DNA from 3 places in the Brevundimonas nasdae genome. Region 1 is predicted to be linked to each of the others. Evidence: riboswitches for the same ligand, from Rfam matches in the RefSeq annotation. Region 1 holds a riboswitch; each other region holds the start of a gene.
The links. Region 1 has a riboswitch for glycine ahead of gcvT (glycine cleavage system aminomethyltransferase GcvT). Riboswitches for the same ligand answer to the same signal wherever they lie in the genome.
Positions count from the first base shown of each region.

Region 1 (6,676 bases):
TGACGCAGCTGGCGAAGAACAGTTTTGAGGGCTCGTTCCTGAGCGACGCCGAGAAGGCCGCGCGGATCGCAGAGGTCGAGGCCTACGCGGCGGCGTGATCCCCTCCACTTTCGTCATTCCGGGCGGAGGGCCGCTTGGCCCGAAGCCCCGGAACCCAGCGGCGCCGAAGGCGAAATGCGTCCGCGGCACGGACCCCAAACACCTAAACAGCGACAGGTTCGCGCTGTCGCGCGCCGCTGGGTTCCGGGTCTTCGCTACGCTGCGCCCGGAATGACGAAGGTGGGAGCGTCAGCGGCTTCCGACCACCCAATGTTCCTGATATGTTCGCATCATGGATCAGGCGAGCCCACAGCAAGACGATGGCGCGAACCTGCGCTGGCTGTTCATTGACCTGAACGCCTTTTTCGCCAGCGTCGAGCAGCAGATGAACCCCGAGTGGCGGGGCAAGCCGCTGATCGTCCGCCCGGCCGAGAGCGAATACACCGGCGCCATCGCCGCCAGCTATGAGAGCCGCCCCTATGGCATCCGCACCGGCACGCGGGTGTCCGAGGCGCGCCAGATGTGCCCCGACCTGATCGTCGCCGAGGCGCGGCCCGACGTCTATGTCGAGGTCCACAAGAAGATCATGGCCGAGATCGACCGCCATGTGCCGGTGTGGAAGGTCGGGTCCATCGACGAATGCTCGTGCGAACTGATCGGGTCGGAGCGGCAGGAGGCGAACGCGGTCGCCCTGGCGCGGCGCATTCAGGCGGGGATCATCAAGAATGTCGGCGAATGTCTGCGGTCGTCCATCGGCCTGGCGCCGTCGCGGTTCCTGGCCAAGACCGCCTGCGGGATGAAGAAGCCGGACGGGCTGACGATCCTGCGGGCCAATGAACTGCCCGGCTCCATCCTGCACCTGCCGCTGTCGACCTATCCGGGCATAGGATCGCGGATGCGCGAGCGGCTGGCGGCGGCGGGCGTGACGGACACGGCGGGTCTGTGGGACATGGGCGCCAAACAGGCCCGCGCCGTCTGGAACAGCATCGAGGGCGAACGCATCTGGCGCGGCCTGCACGGTCTGGACAGCGAACCGACGCCGGAAAAGCCCCCCGCCTCCATCAGTCACAGCCATGTTCTGGCGGCGCAGATGCGCACACCGGAAAAGGCGCGCGCGGTCGCCCGGCGGCTGATGGTCAAATGCGGGGCGCGGCTGCGGCGGATGGGGCTGACGGGGGCGGTGGTCAGCCTGCATCTGGACATGGGGCCAAAGGGCGCCAGACGCGGCTGGGACACGGCGGGCCTGACCTGCGCCGTCGCCCCGACCCAGGACACCTTCGCCCTGCTGGCCGCGCTGGACAGTCTGTGGCGCAGGGTCGAGCCCGAGTTTGAGGCCGGGCGACTGAGCTATGTCGGGGTCGGGGTCCACAAGCTGAAACCCAGCGGCGCCTTCGAGACAGACCTGTTTGATTCCGGCCCTGACCAGGGGGGCACGGCGCGGTCGCTAAAACTGTCCCAAGCCTTGGACGCGCTGAACCGCCGCTATGGCAAGGACACGGTCAGCATCGGCCCGAACGCGGGTCTGCCGGACTATATCGGCGCGAAGATCGCCTTTACGCGGATTCCCGATGCGGAGGATTTCTGGGAGTGAGGGCTAGGCGAGCAGCGTCGCCGCTTCGATCTCCGTCACGCCCCGCGCCCGGAAGCTGTCGTGCGCCGCCGCTTCAGTATCGGGCGCAATGGCGCGGCTGGCGTCGGTGATGACGATGGCCTCGAACCCTTCGCGCACGGCGTCCTCGGCGGTGAAACGAACGCAGTAGTCAAAGGCCAGACCCGCCAGAAAGACCCTTTGCACACCCAGATCACGCAGCAGGCCCGCAAGGCCCGTCCGGGTCTGGCGGTCGTTCTCGAAGAAGCCGGAGTAGCTGTCGACCGCCGGATTATAGCCCTTGCGGACCACGGCCAGGGCGCGGTCGATGGTCGGCTTCACATCGGGGTGGAAGTCGGCCCCGGCTGAACCCTGCAGGCAATGATCCGGCCACAGCATCTGGCGGCCATAGGCGACCTCAATCTCGGTGAAGGGCGTCGCGCCGGGGTGGTTGGAGGCGAAGGATATCTGATCCGACGTATGCCAGTCCTGCGTCGCGATCACCTTGTCGAACCGTTCCGCCAACTGGTTGATCAGCGGCATGATCCACGCCCCGCCCGCGACCGCCAGCGCGCCGCCCTCGCAGAAGTCGTTCTGCGGGTCGATGACCAGAAGGGCGTCGGCGGGACCGATGATCATGGCTCAGGCTCCGGTTCAGGCGCTCGCGAAGGCGTCGATTTCGTTGGCCGAGCCCAGGGCGACGGGAATGCGCTGGTGCAACTGGGTCGGCTGAACGTCGAGGATGGGCTGGACGCCGTCGGTGGTCGCCTTGCCGCCCGCCTGTTCGACAAGCAGGGCCATCGGATTGCCTTCGTACATCAGGCGCAGCTTGCCCGGCTTGTTCGGCTCGCGCTTGTCCCACGGATAGAGGAAGACGCCGCCGCGCATCAGGATGCGGTGGACATCGGCGACCATGGCCGCGACCCAGCGCATGTTGAAGTTCTTGCCGCGCGGCCCCTCCGCCCCCTGCAGCACGCCGTCCAGATAGCGCTGGACCGGCTCGGCCCAGTGACGCTGGTTGGAGACGTTGATCGCGAACTCCTTGGTATCCGGCGAAATCGTGATGTCGTCGTGGGTCAGCAACCACTGGCCGTCGTTGGACAGGGTGAAACCCTTCACGCCGTCGCCCGTCGTCAGCACCAGCATGGTCTGGGGGCCATAGACGGCATAGACGGCGGCGACCTGATGGCGGCCTGTCTGCAGGAAATCGGCCTCGACCGGCGTCGGGGTCGCCGACTTCAGCACCGAGACGATGGTGCCGACCGGCGCATTGATGTCGATGTTGGACGAACCGTCCAGCGGGTCGAACAGGGCCAGATATTCACCGGCCGGATTGGAGGCGGGCTCGACCTGATCCTTTTCCTCGGATGCGACGCCGGCGATGGCGGGACAGGCCAGAAGCGCCTGGGTCAGCATGTCGTCGGTGATGACGTCCAGCTTCTTCTGCTCCTCGTCCTGGACGTTGATCTGGCCCGATGCGCCCAGTGCGCCGACCAGGGCGCCGCCCGCCACCACGTCGCTGATCTGGGCGCAGGTTGCGGCGATCACGGTCAGGACAGATTTCAGTCCCTGCGGCGCCTCCAGCGCGGCGATGTGGTCGTCGAGACGAAGGCGGTCGGCGGACATGGAGGCTTTCCCGTAGGTTGTTGGGCGTCGCGCACTCATGGCCGCACAGGACGCGCGGGGCAAGCTCTGTCAGACCTCTGATGCACTGGCGACGCTTGACTTGAGGCCTGACTCGATGGCTTAGGTCGGTCGCTCTCGCGGGAGAGTTCGGGGCTGGGAAATCAGGCTCGACGCCGAAGGCGCAACCGCCCCGGAAACGCTCAGGCAAACGGACCGCGATAGCATACGGACGCTGGAAAGCCGCTCTTTTACGGGCGCGCCGACGGAGCAAGGCGGAAACGCCGGAATCTCTCAGGCTTCAGGACAGCGGGGGCGCGAGGACGGCGGCGAAGCTCCGCCACAACACGCGACCGCGAAAGTCTGAACCATGACCGACCAAGCTCTCAAGACCACGCCGCTGAACGCCGCGCACCGGCGCTTAGGCGCCCGCATGGTGGGTTTCAGCGGCTATGACATGCCGGTCCAGTATGAAGGCGTTCTGGCCGAACACCGCTGGACCCGCGAACATGTCGGCCTGTTCGACGTATCGCACATGGGCCAGTGCAAGATCACCGGCGCGGACGCCACGGCGCAGTTCCAGCGCTTCGTCCCCGGCGACTATGAGATCCTGAAGGCGGGCAAGCAGAAATACACCCTGCTGCTGAACAAGGACGGCGGCATCATCGACGACCTGATGGCGGGCCGCCCCGACCATGACGGCCTGTTCGTCGTCGTCAACGCCGGCAACAAGGACGAGGATTTCGCCTTCTGGAACGCCAATCTGGAAGGCGACGCCAAGCTGACGGTTCTGGACCGCGCCCTGATCGCCATCCAGGGCCCGGAGGCCGCCGAGCTGATGTCGGCCCATGAGCCGGTGCTGGCCGAGATGGGCTTCATGGAGACGGCCCGCCTGATGCTGTTCGGCGCCGACTGCTATGTCTCGCGCTCGGGCTACACCGGCGAAGACGGCTATGAGATTTCGGTCCCAGCGGATCAGGCCGAGCGCATCTGGAACACCCTGCTGGAAGACGCCCGCGTCAAGCCGATCGGCCTGGGCGCCCGCGACAGCCTGCGGCTCGAAGCTGGCCTGCCGCTGCACGGCCACGACATCGACGCCGCGACCACGCCGGTCGAAGGCGCGCTGACCTTCGCCCTGTCCAAGTCGCGCAAGGAACGCGCAGACTTCAACGGCGCCGACATCATCCTGAAGCAACTAGCCGAGGGTCCGTCGCGCGTCCGCGTCGGCCTGCACGTCAAGGAAGGCGCCCCAGCCCGCGAAGGCGCCGAGATCGCCGACGCCGACGGAAACATCATCGGCAAGGTCACCTCGGGCGGCCCCTCCCCCAGCCTGGGCAAGAACATCGCCATGGGCTTCGTGCCGCCCGCCTTTGCGGAACTGGGCACGGAACTGAAGGTTCTGGTTCGCGGCAAACCCGCCGCCGCCGAAGTCATCGCCATGCCGTTCGTGGCGCAACGCTATTACCGCAAGCCGAAGGCGTAACCCTCTCTGTCCGTCACCCTCGGGCTTGACCCGAGGGCCGGGCGATCAACCGCTCGTGCGAAGACATAGGCGCACGGACAGCACAACATCCGATCCTCGGGTCAAGCCCGAGGATGAAGGCTTTAGGAGAAGCAAGATGCATTTCACCAAGGATCACGAGTGGGTCAGCGTCGACGGCGATATCGCCACGGTCGGCATTTCCAAGCACGCGGCTGAGGCTCTGGGCGACGTGGTGTTCGTCGAGGTGCCGGAAGTCGGCAAGACCTTCGCCAAGGGCGACAGCTTCGCCGTGGTCGAAAGCGTCAAGGCGGCGTCGGACGTCTATGCCCCCGTCTCGGGCGAAGTGGTCGAGGCCAACGACGTGCTGTCGACCGCCCCGGAGACCGTCAACGCCGCCGCCGAAGCCGATGGCTGGTTCGCCAAGATCAAGATCTCGGACGCCTCGCAGCTGGACGGCCTGATGGATCAGGCCGCCTACGACGCCTTCCTGGCCACGCTGTAAGCCGTGTTCACGGTCTGCTTCACCCACGCGACCACGACGCCTTCGCAACCTGGCCTGAGCCAGTTGGTCGAGGCGGCGCTGGCCGACTGCGGGGCGGAGCGGACCGGGCTGGAAGCGGAGATTCGGCTAAGCGACGGCGCGTTGCTGTATATGTTCGGAGAAGACGCCCCGGACGGGATGCTGGCGGAATACCCGGTTCTAACGCCAGCCATCGCTGCCGCGCTGCTGGCCGTTCTGCGGCGCACCAACAGCTTCATGCTGGATGGTCCTGGCGGGAGATTGTTGGTGCGCCCTGCGGGCAATGTGGGCGAGCCCCGCACACCCCTGATGTACGAAGTCGAGCTCCGGGAGGTCGAGGACGCCGATGCGCTCACCGATCTGTTGAAAGGCCTTCGAAACAACCGCAGCACCACGCCGAGCCGTCCGCAGTCCTCGCCTTCACGCACCCCAGCCAGAGCCAAGCCGGGTTTTTCAATCACTGACTTCCTTTTCGGAAAAGCTGTCTAGATGCGCTACCTCCCCCTGACGCCCGACGACCGCACGGCGATGCTCGCCGCCATCGGCGCGAAATCCATCGACGACCTGTTTGTCGACGTGCCCGAGAGCGCGCGTCTGGACGGGCCTGTGGACCTGCCCCGCGTCGCGGGCGAACTGGAGGTCGAGCGCGCCTTGTCCGCCATGGCCGCCAAGAATGCGACCGCCGGCGCCGTGCCCTTCTTCTGCGGCGCAGGGGCCTACAAGCACCACGTGCCGGCGACGGTGGACCATGTGATCCAGCGGTCGGAGTTCCTGACCAGCTACACCCCCTATCAGCCGGAAATCGCGCAGGGCACGCTACAGTACCTGTACGAGTTCCAGACCCAGGTTGCGAACCTGACCGGCATGCCGGTCGCCAACGCGTCCCTCTATGATGGTTCGACCGCCATGGCCGAGGGCGTGCTGATGGCCACGCGCGTGACCCGCCGCAACAAGGCGGTGATCTCGGGCGGCGTCCACCCCCACTACGTCAAGGCGACCGAGACCGTGGTTCACGCCGTCGGCGTGGAGACGCAGGCGCTGGCCCCGGCGTTCGACGCCGAAGCCGCCGTCATCGACCAGATCGGCCCGGACACCGCCTGCGTCGTCGTCCAGACGCCCAACGTCTTCGGCACCGCCACCGACGTGACCAAGATCGCCGAGGCCGCCCACGCCGCGGGCGCCCTGCTGATCGTCGTGGTGACGGAAGCCGTGTCCATGGGCCTGCTGAAATCGCCCGGCGAAATGGGCGCCGACATCGTCGCGGCCGAAGGCCAGTCGATCGGCAACGCCCTGAACTTCGGCGGCCCCTATGTCGGCCTGTTCGCCACGCGCGAAAAGCTGATCCGCCAGATGCCGGGCCGCCTGACCGGCGAGACCGTGGACGCCGACGGCGAGCGCGGCTTCGTCCTGACCCTGTCGACGC
Region 1 is NZ_CP080034.1:1,981,423-1,988,098, forward strand. It holds gene KWG56_RS09690 (adenosine deaminase) at 1-98, shown strand, start outside; gene KWG56_RS09695 (Y-family DNA polymerase) at 332-1,630, shown strand; gene pncA (bifunctional nicotinamidase/pyrazinamidase) at 1,634-2,266, opposite strand; gene KWG56_RS09705 (class 1 fructose-bisphosphatase) at 2,282-3,253, opposite strand; glycine riboswitch at 3,382-3,479, shown strand; glycine riboswitch at 3,484-3,562, shown strand; gene gcvT (glycine cleavage system aminomethyltransferase GcvT) at 3,621-4,733, shown strand; gene gcvH (glycine cleavage system protein GcvH) at 4,870-5,235, shown strand; gene KWG56_RS09720 (hypothetical protein) at 5,239-5,742, shown strand; gene gcvPA (aminomethyl-transferring glycine dehydrogenase subunit GcvPA) at 5,743-6,676, shown strand, end outside.

Region 2 (6,676 bases), 270 kb from region 1:
ACTGCTCGACGATCAGGTCTTGCGAGCCCCGAACCTCGACGGTTTCGAGCGGCAGTCTGAGCCGCAGCGCGCCGGGCGTCAGCGGGTGTCGGTCGGCAAAGACCTGATAGGCCTTTCTGACGGCGCGGCCCAGGTCGGCGGTCGCGTCCGAATGGGCGGTGTCCGCGCGGGCGGTGGACAGCAGCTGGTTGATCAGATGGGTCATGCTGGCGGCGGCCGATTGCGAGTCCGTCAGCAGCCTCTGCTCCGTCCGGGTCCAGGGGCGTTTGGACGCCGCCAGCAGATCCAGGTTGGCCGCCATCACCGCCAGCGGCGTCCGCAGCTGGTGCGAGGCGTCGGCGGCGAACCGGTGCATCCCCGACGTCGACCGCTCCAGCCCCGCCAGCAGGGCGTTGAACGCGGTCAGAACCGGCGTCAGCTCGCGCGGGGCCAGGGTGACGGCGGCGGGGGCGAAATCCGTGGTGCTCGACGACGACCGCGCCGCCAGTTCATCGACCAGCCGCCTGAGCGAGTTCAGGCCCCATTGCAGGGCGGGCCAGATCAGCAAGGCCGCCAGCACCACCAGCAGGCCGGGCAGAAGAAGCAGGCTGCCGTACAGTTCGTGCAGGCTGGCCCGGCGGGAATCCAGGCTCTGGGCGACCGAAACGACCACCGGGGCGGTGCGGCCCGGTATCATGACGGTTTGCTGGGCCATGCGGACCGGCACGCCGCGCACCGTCAGGTTGGCGAAGACCGGCCGTTCGGTGTTGGCGGTCTTCAGCGTCGGCAGTTCGTGATAGCCGGTGACCATGCGGTCGCCCTCGCGGATGCCGTAGAAGACGGCGTCGCGTTCCGGCGTGTCCAGCAGGGCAAGGGACCAGGGCGCCACGTCCACGGTCACGCCCTGATCGTCCAGAGAGACGCTTTGCAGAATGGTCTGCATGGCGCCGGCCAGCAGGCGGTCGGACGTACGCTCCACCACCCGGTGCGCGGTCCAGGCGCCCACGCCCAGCAGCACGATGGCGAACACCGTCAGGGGCACGACCTGGGCGATCAGCAGGCGGTTGACCAGGCTGTGCGAGGTTTTGCTCGGCGCCCGCGTCATGGGTCGAGGCGATAGCCGCGTCCGCGGATGTTGGTGATGGCGGGGCCGTCAGGCTGCAGCTTGCGGCGCAGGCGGCCGACGTGGATCTCCAGCGCATTCAGCGAAGGCGCTTCGTCCTGGGTGAAGACCTCTGCGGCCAGCATGTCGCGGTCCACCACCTGTCCGACGCGTGACGCCAGCACCTTGAGCGCCGCCCATTCGCGCGGGCGCAACGCCAGTTCGCGGTCGCCGACCTGTGCGCGGCCCGCCTGCCAGTCGCAGACCAGCGAGCCGATGACGACGGAGCCAGCCGCCTGTCCCTGGCGGCGCCGCACGATGGCGCGCAGGCGCGCGATCAGTTCCACGGGGGCGAAGGGCTTGACCAGATAGTCGTCGGCCCCGAGGTCCAGCCCCGCCACCCGGTCGCCCAGGGCGTCGCGGGCCGTCAGCATCAGGATCGGCGTGGTCGAGCCGCGACGGCGCAGGGCGGCCAGAATCTCGAACCCGTCGATGTCGGGCAGGCCGATGTCGAGGATGGCGGCGTCGAAATCCTCGGTCTGCTCAAGCCTCAGGGCTTCGGCGCCCTGGTCGGTGCAGCGTGGCTCAAACCCCGCACTGCGCAGGCTGGCGTCCAGAGAATGTTGAAGCGCCTTGTCATCCTCGACGACGAGTATTCTCATGGGGTCACAGATGCGGGGAGCGGGGACATGGGCGCCACAATAGCGAGAAAGCCGAAGTGGTGAAGGCGTGGGGTCTGTTCGCCGTGATCTTCGCCGCCGCCTTCGCCCTGACCGCCTGCGGACGCGAGCCGGAGGGGGCGGGCACCGCGCCCCACATCCGCTGGCGGGCCGAGCAGGAAGGCGCGCTGCTGATCCGCACCAACACCAGCATGCTGGGGCCGGTGATCGACGCCTTTCGGGCGCGGTATCCCAAGGTGGAGATCCGTCTGGAGGACATGAACTCCACCATGCTGGCCAGCAATGTGGTGTCGGATGTGCTGGCCGGACGGCCGGGCGCGGACCTGGTCTGGAGCTCCGCGATGGACGTGCAGATCAAGCTGATCAACGACGGCTATGCCCAGACCTACAGGTCGCCCCACCGGCGCGCCATGCCCGACGGCATGGTCTGGCGCGATCAGGGGTTCGGCATCACGGCCGAGCCGGTGGTCTTCGCCTACAACCGTCGCCTGCTGCCGCCTGCGCTGACGCCGAACAGCCATGCGGACCTGATCCGGCTGCTGGAAGCCCGGCCTGAAATCTTCGACGGTCGCCTGGCGGTCTATGATGCCGAGCAGAGCGGCGTGGCCCTGATGCAGTTGTCGTCGGACACCCAGATCTATCCCGACGCCTGGCGGATGATGGAGGCCCTGGGCCGCCGCAAGCCCCGTCTCGACACCTCGGGGCAGCGGATGATGTGGCGGCTGGCGACGGGACAGACCCTGTTCGTATTCAACATGAACCAGTCCTATGGGCGGATCTGGGTCAGGGACCACCCCGACATCGCCCTGGTCACGCCCACGGACTACCACCTGCTGATTTCGCGGGTCGCCTTTATCCCGCGCAATGCGGCCCATCCGAATGCGGCGCGGCTTTTTCTGGATTTCCTGCTATCGCGCGAAGGTCAGGCGGCGGTCGCCAAGGCGGGCATGAGACCGGCGCGGGATGACGTTGATCCGGCGCTGCGTCCATCGCCGCCCGGCGCGCGTCCCATTCGGGTGGGGCCGGGCCTGTTGGCCAATCTGGATCATGAGCGTCGCGAGAAGCTGCTGGGCCGCTGGCGTGCGGCCATGGAGGGGGCGCCGCGCGCGCCGCTGGATCCGCACGCGCCCTGAGGGTTTCCTGTGGATAACTTCTGATCATGCAAAGGCCGCATTTCTGTCACGACGCCGTCACGTCCGGGCGCTGGACGGTTTTGGGCCTTATGCTGAAGCCTCTGCTGCGACCGAAAGTGGAATAATATTCTATATATCGGTGTTTTGTGGGCTTTAAAACGCAAAAACGCGACGTTTGACAGCAGGTCTCTGCGATATCTTACTGGCGATCGCAGCTCGGGAGAGTTCGGACACTTCCCCGACGCCGAAGGCGCAACCGCCCCGGAAACGCTCAGGCAAACGGACCGAGCTGCACGATGAACGCTGGAGAGCAGGGCGACCCGAGGGGGGTGCGGCCTTCGCCGAAGGAGCAAGGGCCGATGGCCTGAAACTCTCAGGCACGAAGACAGCGGGGGTGAAATGGCGCCGTCAGAGCGCCGAACCGCATCGGACTTCCCTGGGAGGGGACGTCGCCGCCGTCCATGAGGAATCTCGTCTTGTCTCGCTTGAACACCCGCCTGATCAGCTGCAGCAGCGCCATCGCCCTGTTGTCCTGCGCCGGAGCCGCACTGGCCCAGACCGCAGAACCCGCCCCGGAACAGACCGCATCCGTCAGCGACATCGTCGTCACCGGCTCGCGCATCGACCGCGCCGGCTTTGAAGCCCCGACCCCGACCGTGCGCCTGACGGCCGAAGACCTGTCGGTCGGCGCCCGTCCCAACATCGCTGCCGCGCTGAACGACATGCCCCAGTTCCGCGCCACCACCTCGCCCCAGACGACCGGCACCAACACCGGCGCGGGCAATGCGCCCGTGGACCTGCGCGGCCTGGGCATCAGCCGCACCCTGGTGCTGATCGACGGTCGCCGCGTCTCCAGCGAAAACGACCTGAACAGCATCCCGTCGGTTCTGGTGAAGAGCGTCGACGTCGTGACCGGCGGCGCCTCGGCGGCCTGGGGCTCGGGCGCTGTGGCAGGCGTGGTCAACGTCGGCATCGACCGCAACTTCACCGGCGGCAAGCTGGGCGCCGAATACGGCATCTCGTCCTATGACGACGCCGAGCAGGTGCGTTACGAGGGCGCTTGGGGGCGTGGTTTCGCCGATGGGCGCGGCCACTTCGTCATCGGCGGCGAATATCTGAACAACGACGGCGTGATCCCGAAGAACTCGCGCCCGAACATCGGCCGCTGGGCGACCGTCAACGGCGCGCTGACGCCGAACGTCGGCATGGCCGATGCGGCCTACGGCGGCCTGATCCTGTCGGGCGTCAACAACGGCAAGGTCTTCAACCCGGACGGCACGCTGCGTCCGTTCAACTTCGGTACGAAGAGCGGCTCCAACACCGTCGGCGGCGAAGGCCCGTCCAACGATGACCTGAGCCCGCTGGTCACGCCGCAGCAGCGCTACACCGCCATGGCCAGCGCGACTTATGAGGTCAGCGACACCCTGCGCGTCACCGCCGACATCCGCCACTCGCGGATGTGGAACAACTACATCTGGTTCGGCGACCACGACCGTGGCGACCTGACCATCGGCATCGACAACGCCTTCCTGTCGCCCGCCATCCGCAGCGCCATGGCGGCTGCAGGCGAGACCAGCTTCAAGTTCGGCCGCTTCAACTCGGACCTGTCGTATTCGACCATCGACTTCGAGCGTCTGACGACCCAGGCCACCCTGGCGGTGGACGGCGAGTTCGGCCGTAACTGGCGCTGGGGCGCCTACTACAGCCACGGCGAGTTCGAGAACAACATCGACACTCCAGGCTTCCTGCTGAAGACCCAGTTCGCCAACGCCGTGGACAGCGTCATCGACCCGGTGTCGGGCAAGCCGGTCTGCCGCGTCACCCTGACCAACGCCAACTCGGGCTGCGTGCCGATCAATCTGTTCGGCCTGGGTTCGCCGTCGCAGGAAGCCATCGACTATGTCACCGGCACGCCGCAGCAGCGCGCCACGACCAAGCTGGATTCGGTCGGTTTCAGCCTGCGCGGCGAGCCCGTCACCCTGCCGGCGGGTGATGTCTCGGTGGCCTTCGGCTTCGAAGCCCGCAAGGAATCGCTGAAGCAGACCGTCAGCGAACTGGACGCCGCCAAGGCGTTCAAGACCTTCAGCTTCTCGGCCATGGCGGGTGATTTCACCGTCAAGGAGGCCTTTGCCGAAGTCCTGGTGCCGATCGTTCGCGATCTGCCGATCCTGAATAATCTTCAGTTCAACGCGGCTGCCCGTATCTCCGACTACGACACAACTGGCTCGATCTGGTCGTGGAAGGTCGGCGCCACGAACGAGTTCTTCCCCGGCTTCCGCGGCCGGATCACCCAGTCGCGTGACATCCGTTCGGCCAACCTGTCGGAACTCTTCACGACGACGACCATCGGCTACAACTGGATCAACGATCCGGCCAAGAACGGCGCCAACGTCTATGTGTTGAACAATGGCGGCGGCAACCCGAACCTGCTGCCGGAAACGGCGGACACCCTGACCCTGGGCGTCACCTATGCGCCGCCTTCGATCCCGGGCCTGAACCTGTCGCTGGACTATTACAGCATCAAGATCGACGACGTGATCACGACGATCGCGCCGCAGGATCTGGTGAACCGCTGCAACTCGGGCAATACGGCCCTGTGCGCCAAGATCGAGCGTGACGCGGGCGGCAACCTGGTCCGCACCATGTCCACCTTCGTGAACCTGGCCAAGTATCAGACGGACGGCGTGGACGCCGAGGTGTCCTATTCGTCGGCGGCTGATCTGTGGGTGCCTGGCGCCACGGGTCGTCTGAAGATGCGTCTGGTCGGCACCTGGGTGAACAGCCTGACCACCGACGACGGCATCACCGAGATCGAATATGTGAAGTCGCAGGGCTATTCGTTCGGTCTGGGCGTGCCCAAGCTGCGCCTGAACGCCAGCCTGGGCTGGAAGGGCGAAGTGTTCGGCGTCGATCTGCGCGCCCGCTACATCTCGGCCGGCAATTACAACTCCACCATCCCTATCTCGAACAACCATATCGACGCCTTCACCTACGTCGATCTGGGGGTGACGGCTGACCTGGCGAAGTATGGCGCAGACGGCGTCGAACTGTACGCCAAGGCCACGAACCTGTTCGACAAAGAACCCCCCGTGGGGGCGTCGTTCTCGCCGTATTACGATGTAATCGGCCGGTACGTCACGGTTGGGGCTCGGTACCGCTTCTAGTTCTGGTTCCGAACCTCATGTCGTCGGCTCCCGGGTCTCCACCCCGGGGGTCGGCGGCTCCTTTTCTTCCCGCCTGAAGAGGCCGCTCATGATCTCCCGCCTTTCGCTCGCCCTGGCTCTGGCCATGTCGGCGGCGCCGCTCGCCCTGGCCCCTGTGGCTCTGGCCGAGGTCCCCAAGCCCGCCGCCATCGTCGCCGACGGCCTGCCGTCCGTGCCCGATGCGCTGGCCAACGAGACCCGTCCCTATCTGCAGTCGCGCCGCGCCGCCTTCCTGGGATGGAACGCCTCGGACCGTTCGATGCTGATCAAGACGCGCTTCGGCGCCACCGATCAGATCCATTCGGTGGCAGGCCCTGACGGCGCCCGTCGTCAGATCAGCTTTGAGAACGAGCCGGTGATGGCGGGCGCCCTGTCCCCCTCCGGCGACGTGCTGGTGGTCCAGAAGGACAATGGCGGCGACGAATTCTATCAACTCTACACCCTGGTCTCGGGCCGCCTGACGCTGGTGACCGACGGCAAGAGCCGCAACTGGTTCGGCGCCTGGAGCCGCGACGGCAAGCGGGTCGGCTATGCCTCGTCGCGTCGCAACGGCGCGGACATGGACCTGTATGTCGTTGA
Region 2 is NZ_CP080034.1:2,250,282-2,256,957, reverse strand. It holds gene KWG56_RS11030 (sensor histidine kinase) at 1-1,084, opposite strand, end outside; gene KWG56_RS11025 (response regulator) at 1,081-1,743, opposite strand; gene KWG56_RS11020 (ABC transporter substrate-binding protein) at 1,803-2,894, shown strand; glycine riboswitch at 3,102-3,191, shown strand; gene KWG56_RS11015 (TonB-dependent receptor domain-containing protein) at 3,371-6,058, shown strand; gene KWG56_RS11010 (S9 family peptidase) at 6,147-6,676, shown strand, end outside.
Region 2: linked by a shared signal. The riboswitch ahead of KWG56_RS11015 (TonB-dependent receptor domain-containing protein) and the one ahead of gcvT (glycine cleavage system aminomethyltransferase GcvT) in region 1 are both predicted to bind glycine.

Region 3 (6,676 bases), 440 kb from region 1:
CGCCGGGCGATCTCACGCAGGCGTTCCAGACAGGTCGTCTCATCCAACCCCGGGCCGAACCCCAGGCTGGAGCGGTCGCGAATACTGGCTGGGACTGTCTGCTCGATCAGGCCGTCCAGATCCGGCACGCCCAGAAGTTTCAGCATCTCAGCCGTTTCGGCCTCATCAGGACCGATGTGACGGTGAACGAAGGCGCCGAGAGTGGCGTTGCTGGAATTGCTCATCAGAATACTCCGCGACTAGGCGCCGGCGACCAGCGCGTCATAGGCTGCGCGGTCCAGAAGTTCCGACAGGCTTGCCGGGTCATCCAGCCGGATCTTGACCAGCCAGCCTGCCCCCTCCGGGTCGGCACTGACCACCGCCGGGTCATCAGACAGGGCGGTGTTGACCTCCACGACCTGCCCCGCGACAGGGGCGTAGATGTCGGAGGCGGCCTTGACCGATTCCACCACCGCCACCGCGTCGCCCGCCGACACCTGTTTTCCGTCGGCGTGCAAGTCGATGAAGACCAGATCGCCCAGCGCTTCTGCGGCGTGCTGCGTAATCCCGACGACGGCGAGATCGCCCTCGTGTCTCACCCATTCGTGGTCCTGCGTATAATAGGTCATGAAGCCCTCCCTCTGGCTGGTTATCGTTTGTAGGTTTTCTGGATGAATGGCGTTTCGCTGACCGTCACCGGCAGACGCATTCCGCGAACCTCGGCATAGAGAACTGAACCGACTGCAGCATGAGCGATCGGGACGTAGGCCATCGAAACCGCTCCGCCGACGCTGGGACCGAACCCGCCCGAGGTGACCTGCCCCAATGGAGTCGCTGCAGATATGGAATCGTACAGCAGTGTTCCGCTACGCACCGGCGTACGTTCCGGCGGGCGCAGGCCGACCCGGCGCCGCGACGCGCCTTGTGTTAATTGAGCCTCGATGACGTCCGCGCCCGGATAGCCTCCTGCCCTGACGCCGCCCGGACGACGCGACTTCTGAATCGACCATTCCAGCGCCGCCTCGACCGGCGTGGTGTCCGTCGTCAGGTCGGAGCCATAGAGGCACAAGCCGGCCTCAAGCCGCAGACTGTCACGCGCGGCCAGGCCGATCGGTTTCACGCCCTCGATGGCGAGCAAGGCCTGGGCCACATGAACAGCGGCCTCGCCGGGCATTCCGATCTCGAACCCATCTTCTCCGGTGTATCCAGAACGAGAAACCGTACAGCGCACGCCGGCCACATCCAGCTCACGGATTCCCATAAAGGCGAGATCCGCGAAGCCGTCGCCCAGTTGCGACAGTGCGGCCTCCGCCAGCGGCCCCTGCAACGCCAGAAGCGCCCGATCCGGGTGCTCGACGATTTCGACCTCCTCGCTCAGAGACCGCCGCAAATGCTCAATGTCATCCGCCTTGCAGGCAGCGTTGACGACCAGATAGAGGCGGTCGCCCAGGTTGGCGATCATCAGGTCATCCAGAATGCCGCCCGCTGCGTTGGTGAAGACGCCGTACCTCTGGCGACTGGGTGACAAGCTTACGATATCAGCCGGGACAAGCCGCTCCAGCGCTTGGGCGACATCGGTGAGATCGCCACTACGCGGACGAAGCTCCACCTGCCCCATGTGTGAGACGTCGAACAGACCGGCGGCTTCGCGTGTGTGCAGGTGTTCCTTCAACACCCCCGCCGCATACTGGACCGGCAAGTCATAGCCCGCGAACTGGACCATCTTGCCGCCATTGGCCAGATGCAGGTCATAGAGCGGCGTGCGCCGCCCGGGCTCCCCCCTTTCGCCGTCCATCACAGAAGCTCCGGGATGACGCCATCGGATCCAGCCTGCAACCCATAGACCGGGAAGGCCGCCGTCAGCGCCAGAACCGCTTGCCGCGCCTTGGCCTCTGCCTGCGAGTTGTCCTCCCGATTGTCGACCAGCGCGTCCAGTACGTCGGCGATCAGATGACCGACCTGGGTGAACTCAGCCTCCTTGAATCCTCGCGTGGTTCCCGCAGGGGACCCCAAACGGATGCCGCTGGTCTGCGCAGGCGGACGCGGGTCGAACGGAATGCCGTTCTTGTTGCAGGTGAGGTGGGCGTGCTCGAGGCTGACTTCCGCCTCACGTCCGCTGATGTCGCGTGAGCGCAGATCAACCAGCACCAGATGGGTGTCTGTGCCGCCGGTGACCAAATCAAAGCCCCGCTCGATCAGAGCTGCACCCAGAGCCCGTGCGTTCAACACCACCTGTTGCGCGTAGTCCTTGAAGGAGGGGTCCAGCGCCTCGCCGAACGCGACAGCCTTGCCTGCGATCACATGCATCAGAGGCCCGCCCTGCAGTCCGGGGAACACCGCCGAGTTGATCTTCTTGGCCAGCACCTCGTCATTCGTCAGGATCAGACCGCCGCGCGGCCCACGCAGCGTCTTGTGAGTCGTGCTGGTCACGATGTGGGCATGCGGCACCGGGCTGGGATGCAGGCCGCCCGCCACCAGACCCGCGATGTGAGCCATATCCACCAGCAGATAGGCCTCCACGCTGTCGGCGATCTGGCGGAACCGCGCGAAATCGATCTGACGCGGGATCGCCGACCCCCCTGCGATGATCAGCTTGGGGCGGTGCTGTTCGGCGAGGGACTGGACCTGATCATAGTCGATCAGACCATCACTCTCACGTACGCCGTACTGGACCGGCGTGAACCATTTCCCGGATAGAGTCGGCTTGGCGCCGTGCGTCAGATGCCCCCCCGCGTCGAGAGACATGCCCAGGATGACATCGCCAGGCTTGAGCAGCGCCATCAGCACCGCCCCGTTCGCCTGCGCGCCGGAATGCGACTGCACATTGGCGTAGGCGCTGCCGAACAGTTCGCAAGCCCGCTCAATGGCGACACGCTCGACGATGTCGACATATTCGCACCCGCCATAGTAGCGTTTTCCGGGATACCCCTCTGCGTATTTGTTCGTGAGAACACTGCCCTGAGCGGCGATCACCGCAGGCGACGTGATGTTCTCGCTTGCGATCAGCTCGATCTGGCTGTTCTGGCGAACGGCCTCCTGATTGATCGCGTCATAGATGACCGAATCCGCCTTCAGGTTGCGCGCGAAAAAGTCTGACATTCTGGTGCTCCTCCTCAGCATTCGACGACGTTGACTGCGAGACCGCCAAGGCTGGTCTCCTTGTATTTTGACCGCATATCCTCGCCCGTCTGGCGCATGGTCTCGATCACGGCGTCCAGAGAAACGACGTGCTTTCCATCGCCCTGCAGGGCGAGATAGGCGGCGTTGATCGCCTTCACGGCGCCCATGGTGTTGCGTTCGATGCAGGGGATCTGAACCAAGCCCCCAATGGGATCACAGGTCAGGCCCAGATTGTGCTCCATGCCGATCTCGGCGGCGTTTTCGACCTGCTCGTTCGTGCCGCCCAGTGCGGCCACCAGACCCGCTGCGGCCATCGAACAGGCGACGCCGACTTCGCCCTGACACCCCATTTCGGCGGCGGAGATCGAGGCTCTGGTCTTGTAGAGAAAGCCGATTGCGGCGGCCGTGACCAGGAAGGTCCGGCTGCCCTCAAGCGTCGATCCCGGAACGAAGGCTTCGTAGTATTTCATCACCGCAGGCAGAACGCCCGCTGCACCATTGGTCGGCGCCGTGACCACACGCCCCCCGGCGGCGTTCTCTTCGTTCACGCTCAGCGCATAAAGACTGACCCACTCGAAGACATGTGACGGGTCCGTGCGCGGCCCACGCGCCGTCAGGGCGTCATGCAGGCTCTTGGCCCGCCTGCGGACGTTCAGTCCGCCGGGAAGGATGCCTTCCTGGCGATAGCCGCGCTCGATGCAGGCCAGCATGGCCAGCCGGACGGCGTCAATGAAGGCGGCGGTTTCCTCGCGCGAACGCCAGGCTTCTTCATTGCCCCAGACGATGTCAGCGATTGAAAGCCCTGTCTCGGCGCCGATTGACAGCAGATCCGCGCCAGAGGTGAACGGACGGGCGACCTGAACATTCTGACGCGGCGGCGCATGGCCGCCCTCTTCCCTCACCGCCCCCCCGCCAATGGAATAATAGGTTCGTTCGATCCGGCGGCCGTCAGCATAGTCCGCCGACAGACGCATGGCGTTGGGATGGCCGGGCAGGAACTCTCCGAAATGGAAGACAAGCTGCTGATCCTCGTCGAACGGAACAGCGACCTGTCCGCCCAGTTGCAGCGCTTTCGTCCGACGGATTTCTTCAATCAACGTCGGCACAGCGTCGGGATCAACCCCTTCCGGCCTCAAGCCACACAGCCCCAGCAGGACCGCGACATCGGTAGCATGTCCGCGCCCCGTCAGGGCCAGCGATCCGTAGAGCTCACAGCGAACGGCCGTCGGCCGCCCCTCCAGCAGCGCCGCTTCACCAAATGCGGCCGCAGCACGCATCGGCCCCACCGTGTGCGAACTGGAAGGCCCTACGCCGATGGTGAACAGGTCGAGCACGCTGAGCGCGGGCGCACCTGTGTCGTGATGAGAAGCAAGTGTCATAGGCGCATTTCCCCGGCCGGTTCCCCGGTCCAACTGCGCCCCTTCTGTCGGTTTGCCTGAGATCGTTATCCCGTCGGCGGACGCTCTGGGCGCCTCTTTCCAGAATTATGTCACGACCTGGTCCCTGGTGCCTGAGAGTTTCCGGGGCGGTTGCTCCTTCGGCGCCGGTTGAACCGGTCTCTCCCAAGTCGTGTTCTTTGTGATCACAAATCATGCCGCAAGCAGGGCTGTCAACACGAAAACGACAAGAGCCATAGCGACCGCTTCAGATCAGCCCGCTGCAGCACCCTGCGCCAATTGCGTCATCAGCTTGGCGCCGGAGTTTGTCAGGTCGTCGGCTATCGCCTGACGCGCAGCGACGCCGTCCCTGGCCCGCAGCGCCTCCACAGCTCTCCAGTGCGCGCCCATGCTGGCGACCATGCTTTCACGGTCCGGCATCATCAGCGGGACATAGGGGCCGATCCGCAGCCACAGATTTTCGATCAGGGCGACCAGTCGTTCCATGCGGCTTGCCCGGCAGATCGCCAGATGGAAATCCCAGTTGGTGCGGACATAGTCATCCAGAATTCCCGCCTCAGCCGCCGCCTGCATGGCGCGGCACAGGGCGTCGATCTCATCGACCTCGTCCGGCGTCACGTTGGCCGCGGCGCGCTCGGCCGCCAGCCCGTCCAGCTGCACCCGGATGTCGCGCAGTTCCTGGTATTCGTCGCGCGTCAGTGCGGGGATCTCCAGCGTGCGCTTGCTGCCCCTCGCGACCAGCGCGCCTTCCGCCTCCAACCGTTGCAGAGCCGCGCGCACAGGCATCGGGCTGGTGCCCAGCGCCTCGGCGGCGGCGCGTATGGTGATCACTGTGCCCGGCTTGAACACCCCGGCCATCAACGCCTTGCGCAGTTGCTGATAGGCCTGCGCCTGCAACGTCATCCGATCAAGCGGATCGAAGGAAGGAAGGCTTGAACTTATCGACATGACCGCTGCTCACCTCTCCGGACGAGACGGCGCTCTGCCCATCCATCATCCTGCAACGCCCTGACGGACTCATGCGCGACGATCGATATCACACTACAGTCAGATCAGTTGAGAAGGAAACTCTGTCGGAAAATTCCACCGGATCGAGACCGAAGCCCCGATCCGGAAGAAACCCACCCGGATTACGACGTCAGAAACGATAGGTAAGGGCGCCGACGATCGACGTCCCCAGGTTGTCATAGAAGGAAGCGTTGTAGATGCCCTGGTGGATGTTGAAGGCGCGGTTCGGCGGCTTCACGTCAAAGATGTTCTGCACAGTGATGCGGGCGTCGGTTTTCGCGTTGATCTGATAGGCGACAGACAGATCATTGAAGACCTTGGTTCCTGTATTGGGCCGATCGAACTGATCAGCAGGCGGCGGGTTGGAGACGCTGATCCCGCTCAAGATCGAGGTGCTGCCATGGTATCGCGCGCGCCAACTGACCGACAGATCATCCAGGCGATAGACGGCCGAGGCGATGGCGTTCCACTTCGGCGACCCCAAAGTGCCCTCAAGCCGTATTTCGGTCAGGGGATCCGCCGCATCCGTCAGCTGACGCAGACGGTCCAGATAGGTTCCCGCCAGGTTCAGCGTCAGCTCCCCCGGCAGTGTCGAGGCGTATCGGGACAGATCGAATTTGTAGTTCAGGTTGAAGTCCACTCCACGGCTGGTGAACTTGCCTATGTTCAGGGATGTCGCCTGGACATTGGTGATGCCGTGGGTGGTCGAACTGCGTGTGACCGCCGCGCAGTTGGCGTTAGCGTCGGGCGAGATGTTCAGGTCAACACAGTTGTCCACCAGCGACTGCACCGGAATGGCCCCGATGGCGTCAGTGATTTCGATGTCGAAATAGTCCACGGTCACCGTCAGGCCGGGCAGACGCGATGTCGCCAGCGTCGCACCGATGGTCCAGGTCTTGGCAGTCTCCGGCTCAAGATGAATGTTGCCGCCGATCTGGCCGTGAACGGTCGAACCATTGGTGGGCGCCGAGAAGTTTGCCGGGATGCCCAAGGCTGTGCAGTTGGCCTCGCGCGTCGCCGACTGATTCCGCAAAGTGACGTCGCAGGGATCGCTGACGAAGAAGAAGCTTTCCTGCAGTGGCGAGAACAGTTCGGAGACGTTCGGCGCCCGCACCGACTGCGACCGCATCACCCGGAACCGCAATCCCTCGACCGGAGAATAGACGCCGCCA
Region 3 is NZ_CP080034.1:2,426,419-2,433,094, forward strand. It holds gene gcvP (aminomethyl-transferring glycine dehydrogenase) at 1-224, opposite strand, end outside; gene gcvH (glycine cleavage system protein GcvH) at 240-608, opposite strand; gene gcvT (glycine cleavage system aminomethyltransferase GcvT) at 629-1,774, opposite strand; gene glyA (serine hydroxymethyltransferase) at 1,774-3,078, opposite strand; gene KWG56_RS11855 (L-serine ammonia-lyase) at 3,093-4,478, opposite strand; glycine riboswitch at 4,587-4,674, opposite strand; gene KWG56_RS11860 (GntR family transcriptional regulator) at 4,749-5,444, opposite strand; gene KWG56_RS11865 (TonB-dependent receptor plug domain-containing protein) at 5,635-6,676, opposite strand, start outside.
Region 3: linked by a shared signal. The riboswitch ahead of KWG56_RS11855 (L-serine ammonia-lyase) and the one ahead of gcvT (glycine cleavage system aminomethyltransferase GcvT) in region 1 are both predicted to bind glycine.